2 regions of the Labrys sp. Lb11 genome follow, and region 2 is predicted to be linked to the other one. Evidence: riboswitches for the same ligand, from Rfam matches in the RefSeq annotation. Region 2 holds a riboswitch; the other holds the start of a gene.
The links. Region 2 has a riboswitch for cobalamin ahead of metE (5-methyltetrahydropteroyltriglutamate--homocysteine S-methyltransferase). Riboswitches for the same ligand answer to the same signal wherever they lie in the genome.
Positions count from the first base shown of each region.

Region 1: linked by a shared signal. The riboswitch ahead of AC27L4_RS25895 (aromatic ring-hydroxylating oxygenase subunit alpha) and the one ahead of metE (5-methyltetrahydropteroyltriglutamate--homocysteine S-methyltransferase) in region 2 are both predicted to bind cobalamin.

Region 1 covers NZ_BAAJOT010000007.1:179,384-183,590, forward strand. The annotation lists gene AC27L4_RS25890 (FAD-binding oxidoreductase) at 1-301, opposite strand, end outside; gene AC27L4_RS25895 (aromatic ring-hydroxylating oxygenase subunit alpha) at 324-1,571, opposite strand; cobalamin riboswitch at 1,683-1,886, opposite strand; gene tolB (Tol-Pal system beta propeller repeat protein TolB) at 1,998-3,326, opposite strand; gene AC27L4_RS25905 (hypothetical protein) at 3,372-3,773, opposite strand; gene AC27L4_RS25910 (hypothetical protein) at 3,773-4,207, opposite strand, start outside.
Region 2 covers NZ_BAAJOT010000006.1:207,722-211,928, reverse strand. The annotation lists gene AC27L4_RS22940 (ABC transporter substrate-binding protein) at 1-1,211, shown strand, start outside; cobalamin riboswitch at 1,352-1,567, shown strand; gene metE (5-methyltetrahydropteroyltriglutamate--homocysteine S-methyltransferase) at 1,869-4,207, shown strand, end outside.

The sequences.
Region 1 (4,207 bases), on a different contig from region 2:
CGAACATCCAGCGGGTACCGATGCTGCCAGGCTGGGCCTTGACGGTGACGGCGATCGAGAAGGGCCGCGACGGCGAGGACGACAGCGTGTAGGTGCGCATCAGCGGCCCCTCGGCGGTGGGCAGTTCCAGCGTGATGAACTGCCCCGGCTTGTAGCGGAACCAGGTTCGCGCATCCGAGCGGAAGGTGAAGGTCTTCACCGCCGGCGCCTCGTCGGCGACACCGATCACCTCCAGCGCCTGCAGCCGGTCGTTCCACGGCGCCATCTCGTCGAGAGGGCGCAGGAGATGCATGTCGGTCATCGCGTTCACCGCCATCCCCTTCTCACGCGACGCTGCGCAGAGCGGGCTTGCCGCCCTCGGCGAGGCGCGGCTCCATGAAGCGCGCATACCAGTCGACGAACTGGATGACGCCGCCCTCGTGCAGCTCCGAATAGGGACCGGGCTCGTAGGCCGGCGAGCGGATGCCGAACGCGTTCTCCTCGACGATCCGGCGATCCTCGTCATTGGTCTCGGTCCAGACGTGGATCAGCTCCTGCAGATCGTAGTCGACGCCCTCGACCGCGTCCTTGTGCACCAGCCACTTGGTGGTGACCGCCGTCTCGGTGGCGCTGAGCGGCAGCACCCGGAAGGTCACGGCATGGTCGCCCAGCACATGGTTCCAGGTAGTCGGGTAGTGATAGAGCATCAGCGTGCCGATGCGGTCCTCCCGCACCCCGTCGATGAGGCGGCGGCGCACGGCCGGGCGGCCGGTGGCGGTGTAGCTGACCGCGTCGCGCAGCAGCGGCGCCCGCGTGGCGCGGTACTGGCCGGCCGGATCGATGCTGAAGCGCGAGGGCAGCCCGGCCTCCTCGCACCGGCGCCAGTGCTCCAGCATCTCCGGATCGCTCTCGGCGCCGCTGACGCCGGTCACCGCCGGTGTCTCCGGGAAGGTCTTGCACAGCTCGGGATGATTGGCCGCGCAATGATAGCACTCGCGGTTGTTCTCCCAGACCAGCTTCCAGTTGCCCTTCTCGACGATCGTGCTCTCATGCGCGACCTTGGCATCGGCCAGGGCGTGCGGCGCGAAATAGGGCTCCATCAGCGTGCGGAACGGCGCGAAGTCCATCGGCTCGCGGGCGAGGCAGATGAAGATGTAGCCGCCGACATTCTCGCAGGCCACGGGCTTGAGGCCGAACTCGCCCTTGTCGAAGCCCTCGGCCATCTGCCGGGCGAACAGGAGCTTGCCGTCGAGGTCGTAGGTCCATTGGTGATAGGGGCAGACCAGCCGGGCCGAGGTGCCGCGGGTGCCGGTGCACACGCGGCTGCCGCGGTGGCGGCAGGAATTGTGGAAGGCGCGGATCCGCCGCTCGCGGTCGCGGACCACCACGACGGGATAGTCGCCGACCTGCACGGTGAAATAGCTGCCGGGGCGGGCGACCTCGCAGTCATGGCCGACGAACAGCCAGTCGCGGTACCAGATCAGCTCCATGTCGAGCTTGTGGAACTCGGGGTCGATATAGAAAGGCTGCTCCAGGCTGAACCCATCCCGCCGCTGGCGGATCAGCCTGAGCATCTCGTGGCGCGTATCCATGTCCTGTCCTCGCAAGGGACCGAGCACGGCGGTGGCGGAGACACGAAATGCCGCCGGGCGCAGAGCCTGCCCGGCGCATGCTTGCCCCCTGACCGCCCACCGCGATCAGTCGAGTATCTCGGGTTCAAGGCTGGTTTCCGGGCTCCGAAGCGGTCCTGACGGACTGTCCCGACACCTTCCCGGGCCCATGGCCCAGTGGTCGTCGTCGGGACGCAACGCTTCGCTACCGTTGCGGGGGCAGCGCCGGCATCACACCGGCTTCCCAATTATCCCGCCGGCGCATTGCCGGCGGGCACCTTGAACGCGGCGATGTAACCACGAACGCCCTGCGCCCGTCGATGCGAAAGCGACGCTTTGCAGTGGCAAACGCGACCTCCGGCGGGCCGCGGACGCGCCGCCGCGGCGGCGCCGGGACGTCTCGCGCGCCTACCGCGTCAGCAGCGGCGACCAGGCCGGGTCGGAGCCGAAGCCCGGCGTCGGCACCCGCTGCTCGGGGAAGCCCATGATCGAGACCTGCCATAGCTGCGGCCCCTGGCCGAGGTCGCGGAAGAACATGAGGTAGAGGCCGTTCGGGGCCCAGGTCGGCCCCTCATTGTGGTAGCCCTCGGTGAGGACGCGCTCGCCGCGGCCGTCCGGCTTCATCACGCCGATGGCGAACTTGCCGGCGGCCTGCCGGGTGAAGGCGATCAGGTCGCCGCGCGGCGACCACACCGGGGTGGAATAGCGCCCTGCGCCGTAGGATATGCGCTGGGGATTCGAGCCGTCGGCGCCCATCACATAGATCTGCTGGTTGCCGCCGCGGTCGGACTCGAACACGATCTGCGAGCCGTCCGGCGAATAGCTCGGCGCGGTGTCGATGGAGGAATCGCTGGTCAGCTGCTGCACGGCGCGCGACTGCAGGTCCATCACCTGGATATTGGCCGTGCCGTTGTTCTCCAGGCTCATGATCACCCGCCGGCCGTCCGGCGAGAAGCGCGGCGAGAAGGTCATGCCGGGGAAGTTGCCGACCATCTCGCGCTGGCCGGTCTCCAGGTTGAGCAGGTAGACGCGCGGGTCGGCCTGCCCGAAGGACATGTAGGTCACTTCCTGGCTGGTGGGCGAGAAGCGCGGCGTCAGCACCAGGTCGTCGCCGCGGGTGAGGTAGCGCACATTGGCGCCGTCCTGGTCCATGATGGCGAGGCGCTTGCGCCGGGCCTCCTTGGAGCCGGTCTCGTCGACATAGACGATGCGCGTGTCGAAGCAGCCCTGCTCGCCGGTCATCGCCTTGAAGACGGCGTCGGAGATGATGTGGGCGATGCGCCGCCAGTCGCCGGGATTGCCGAAATATTGCTGCCCCTCGACCTGCTTGCCGGCGACGATGTCCCACAGCCGGAACTGCGCCCTGAGCCGGCCGTCGCCCTCCTTCGACACCCGGCCGGCGACCAGGGCCTGGGCATTGATCACCCGCCAGTCCTGGAAGCGCGGCGGCGAGTCCGGATTGGTGATCTGCTCGATGAACGCCTTCCGGTCCACCGGCTGGAACAGGCCGGAGCGCCGCAGATTGTTGGTGATCACGCCGGAAATGTCCGTGCCCGACTTGTCGGCCGCGATGAAGTCGGTGACCGCGATCGGGATCGGCTGGACGCTGCCGCCGGTGATGTCGACATGCAGGCGCCCGCTCTCCTGGGCCCGGGCGCGTGGGCCGAGGCCGAGGGCGGCGGTGGCGGCAAGGCCGGCGAGGACGGTGCGGCGGGTGGGGATCAGCAAGGTGGTCATCGGCTCGGGCTCGGGTGGCTGTCGCGGGCTGCCATCAGCCGCTCATCAGGTGGCGAATTCCAATTCGATCTCTTCCCGGGATTCGGAGAGATCGGGCGGAAGCTTGAGCGGGCGCTCGGGGGTGACGCAGCGCTGCACGGCGCGCAGGGCCGCGGCGGCGCTCGTGGCGCCGACCGGATATTCGAGGGCTCGAGGCTTCTCCGCCGGCGTGCGGTCCCGGTTCAGCCTCGCGCCGACGACGACGGCAAGCCGGGTGCTGCGCCCCGACGGTGCCTCGGGCGTCCGGCAAGGCGCGACATGCCGGCGGATCGCCGCGGCCGGGCTGGCGCGATCGGCCGTCCCGACCTTCGGGGCCTCGCCCGTCCGGCAGGCCGATGTGGCGGCCGCCGCGCCGACGAAAGCCGGCGCGTCATGCGCTCCTGCCGGACTGCCTCCGACTCCGGCCATCAGCCACCCGCCTCCATCTCGGCCGGATTGAAGTTGATCTCGAGGTTCTTCCAGCCCTCGTAGAGATTGGCCGGAAGCCTGAGCGGCTTGGAGTCGGTGACGCAGCGCTGGATGGCGCGGATCGCCGCCCCGGCGACCGCGGCGCCCGAGCCGCCAGCCTGCGGATATTTGAGGACCGACGGCGCGGCCGACAGGGTCCCGTCCGGATTGAGATTGACCTCGATCAGCACGGAAAGCTTGGACGGATCGGCGGCGAAGGTCGGCGAGCTCCAGCACGGCGCGACCTGCTGCCTGATCGAGCCGACCAGCGCGTTGCGCTCCGACAGCGACAGCTTGACCGCGGCGCCGCGCGGCGAGCCGAGGGCCGCGGTGGTCGAGGTCCGCGCGTCGGCAGTGGCGGCCCGGGCCGGGGCTTCCTTGCTGTTCAGGGCGGC
Region 2 (4,207 bases):
GTTCGCCGATCACCGCCGGGGACGCTGCCTTCACGATCCTGCGCATCCGCGACGACAAGGGCTCGCTGTGGAGCGATTCCTACAAGAACGTCGCCTCGGCCGAGGCCAAGGACGATCACACCCTGGTGGTGACGCTGAAGACGCGATCGGCGCCGTTCCTGTCGACGCTGGCCATGCCGGGCGTCTCGATCGTTTCCGAGAAGGCCGTGACCGCCAAGGGCGACGCCTATGCCGAGGAGCCGGTCTCCTCCGGCGCCTTCACGCTGAAGCAGTGGAGCCGCGGCGACCGGGTGGTGCTGGAGAAGAACCCGAACTTCTGGCAGGCCGACCGCGTCAAGCTCGACGGCGTGGAGTGGATCATCGTCTCCGACGACAACACCCGCATGCTCAAGGTCCAGGCCGGCGAGCTCGACGCCGCGATCTTCGTGCCGTTCTCGCGCGTCGCCGAGCTGCAGAAGGATCCGAACCTCACCATCCACCTCGATCCCTCGACGCGCGAGGACCATCTCCTGATCAACCATTCGCACGGCCTGCTGGCCAAGAAGGAGGTGCGCCAGGCGCTGGACTACGCCGTCGACAAGCAGGCGATCATCGACACGGTGATCTTCGGCCTCGGCGAGGTCGCCAACTCCTACGTCCCGAAGGGGGCCCTCTACTACAACGCCGCCAATCCGGCCCGACCCTACGACCCGGAGAAGGCCAAGGCGATGCTGGCCGAGGCCGGGGCCAAGGACCTGACGCTGACCTATGTGGTCAATGCCGGCAACGAGGTCGACGAGCAGATCTCGGTGCTGCTGCAGCAGCAGCTCGCCAAGGTCGGCGTCACCGTCAACATCCAGAAGGTCGACCCGGGCCAGAGCTGGAACATGCTGGTGGACGGCGCCTACGACATCTCGGTCAACTACTGGACCAACGACATCCTCGATCCCGACCAGAAGACCACCTTCGTGCTGGGCCATGACAGCAACAACAACTACATGACCCACTACAACAATCCGACGGTGAAGGCGTTGGTCGAAGAGGCGCGCAGCGAGCCGGACGCGGCCAAGCGCGCGGCCATGTACAAGCAGATCCAGGAGACCGCCAAGGAGGACGTCAACTGGATCGACCTCTATTACAGCCCCTATCGCAACGTCTCGCGCAAGACCATCCAGGGCTTCGACCAGAACCCGCTCGGCCGCTTCTTCCTGGAGGATACGGTCAAGGATTGACCGGAGCACGGACAAGACCGACCGCCACGGCCCGCCGGAGAGCCCCTCCGGCGGGCCGTCTTGCTTGCGATCCCTCCCAAATTTCATATGTCAATATAAAGATGCGTTTATATCATACTTGACGCTTTGCCGTCCCCGTGCTCCATTGCCGCCGTCGAGGTTCTCCATGCGGGCCGTCCGCATGGAGCCAAGAGGGAATCCGGTGAGCCGCGAGGCAAGGCCGGGGCTGCCCCCGCAACTGTGAGCGGAGAGCCGCTGTCCGAACAGGCCACTGCCGTCCGGGATCGGAGGGTGGGAAGGCGGGACAGGGGCGACGACCCGCGAGCCAGGAGACCTGCCTCGACGGTCCTGACGTCCTCGGGCGGGGTGCCCCGGTGGTCGCGTGGCATGGCTGCGTCCGATCGGCAGGCTCTCCCGAACCCGCCGGCACCCGTGACTGCCTGCGCGCATCCGCTCGGCCTTTGCCCCCAAGAATTTGGGGTCTGCCGATGTCCAACTCCCATCTGCTGAAATCCACGCTCGATCCTCCGCGCCGCTGCTCCGCGTCCGGCCGACGATGCCGGCGCCCAGGCCGGCCATAGCCGGCCACGCCGCCTCCCCTTCCCAGTCCATCAGCGAGCCGGCGCCGTCCTGCGGCGGCCGGCCGAAGGATCACGCATGTCCATTCCCGTCAGCACCCTGGGCGCCCCGCGCATCGGCCCCCGCCGCGAACTCAAGACCGCCCTGGAATCCCACTGGGCCGGCGCCACCGACGCCGCCGCCCTGCGGGAAACGGCGGCGCGGCTGCGCGCCGCCAACTGGGGCCGCCAGAGCGCCCTCGGCGTCACCCATATCCCCTCCAACGACTTCTCGCTCTACGATCAGGTCCTCGACACCACCGCCATGGTCGGCGCCGTGCCCGAGCCCTATGGCTGGCGGGGCGGCCCGGTGCCGCTGGAGACCTATTTCGCCATGGCCCGCGGCAGCCACGCCGAGGCGCATGCGGCGGACTGCGGCCATCACCACCCCGGAGCCGGCCAGCCCGCCCTGGAGATGACGAAGTGGTTCGACACCAACTACCACTACATGGTGCCGGAGTTCCGCCGCGGACAGAGCTTCGAGCTGGCCTCGACGAAGCCGGTGGACGAGTTCCTCGAAGCCAGGCGCCTCGGCATCCCGACCCAACCCGTGCTGATCGGCCCGGTGACCTATCTCCTGCTCGGCAAGAGCCGGGACGCCTCGCTCTCGCCGCTGTCCCTGCTGCCGGGCCTGCTGCCCGTCTACGCCGAGGTGCTGTCGCGCCTCGCGGCCGCGGGCGCCGACTGGGTGCAGATCGACGAGCCCTGCCTCGTGCTCGACTCCAGCCCGGCGGTGCAGGCGGCGATGCGGATCGCCTATGACGCCCTGGCCGTGGCGGCGCCGCGGCTGAGGATCATGCTCACCACCTATTTCGGCGGCCTCGGCGACAATCTCGACCTTGCCCTCGGCCTCCCCGTGGCCGGCTTGCATCTCGACCTCGTGCGGGCGCCGGAGCAGCTCGACGCCGCCATCCGCAAGGCGCCCGAAGGCCTGGTGCTGTCGCTGGGGGCAATCGACGGGCGCAATGTCTGGCGCTCCGATCTCAACGGCCTGCTCGACCGCCTGGAGCCGGCGGTGCAGCAGCTCGGCGCCCATCGCGTCGTGCTGGCGCCCTCCTGCTCGCTGCTGCACGTGCCGCTCGACCTCGCCCTCGAAACCGACCTCGATCCGGAGCTGGCGAGCTGGCTCGCCTTCGCCGTCCAGAAGATCGGCGAGCTCGCGGTGCTGTCGCGGGCGTTGGTCGACGGCCGCGGCGCCGCCGCCGGCGAGCTCGCCCTCTCCGACGCGGCCCGGGCGTCCCGATCCTCGTCGCCGCGCATCCACGACCCGGCGGTCGCCGGGCGGATCGCCGCCGTCAAGCCCGCCATGGCGCGGCGCCAGCACCCCTACGCCCTGCGGCGCCGGACCCAGGAATGGCTCGGCCTGCCGGCCTTCCCGACCACCACCATCGGCTCCTTCCCGCAGACCGGAGACGTCCGCAAGGCGCGCGCCGCCCACGCCAAGGGAGTGATGGACGATGCCGGCTACCGCGCCTTCCTGCGCGAGGAAACCGCGCGGGCGGTACGCTGGCAGGAGGAGATTGGCCTTGACGTCCTCGTGCACGGCGAGTTCGAGCGCAACGACATGGTCCAGTACTTCGGCGAGCAGCTCGTCGGCTTCGCCTTCACCCGGCACGGCTGGGTGCAGAGCTACGGATCGCGCTGCGTGCGCCCGCCGATCATCTACGGCGACGTGTCGCGGCCGCAGCCGATGACGGTGGAATGGTCGGCCTATGCCCAGTCGCTGACGCCGCGGCCGATGAAGGGCATGCTCACCGGCCCGGTCACCGTGCTGCAATGGTCCTTCGTGCGCGACGACCTGCGGCGCGACGAGGTCTGCCGGCAGATCGCCCTGGCGCTGCGCGACGAGGTCCACGACCTGGAGCAGGCGGGCATCCGCATCATCCAGATCGACGAGCCGGCGATCCGCGAGGGGCTGCCGCTGCGCCGCCGCGACCGCAAGGCCTATCTGGACTGGGCGGTGGAATGCTTCCGGCTCGCCTCCTCGGGCGTGGACGATGCGACGCAGATCCACACCCACATGTGCTACTCGGAGTTCAACGACATCATCGACGCCGTCGGAGCCATGGATGCGGACGTGATCTCGATCGAGACCGCCCGCTCCAACATGGAGCTGCTCGACGCCTTCGCCGCCTATCGCTACCCCAACGAGATCGGCCCCGGCGTCTATGACATCCACTCGCCGCGCTGCCCGAGCGTGGAGGAGATGACGGCGCTGCTCCGCAAGGCGGCCGAGCGCCTGTCCGAGGGCCAGATCTGGGTGAACCCCGATTGCGGCCTGAAGACCCGGCGCTGGGAGGAGGTGCGCCCGGCCATCGCCAACATGGTCGCCGCCGCCCGCCTGCTGCGCGGCCAGGCCGCGACGCGGCGGGACGAGGC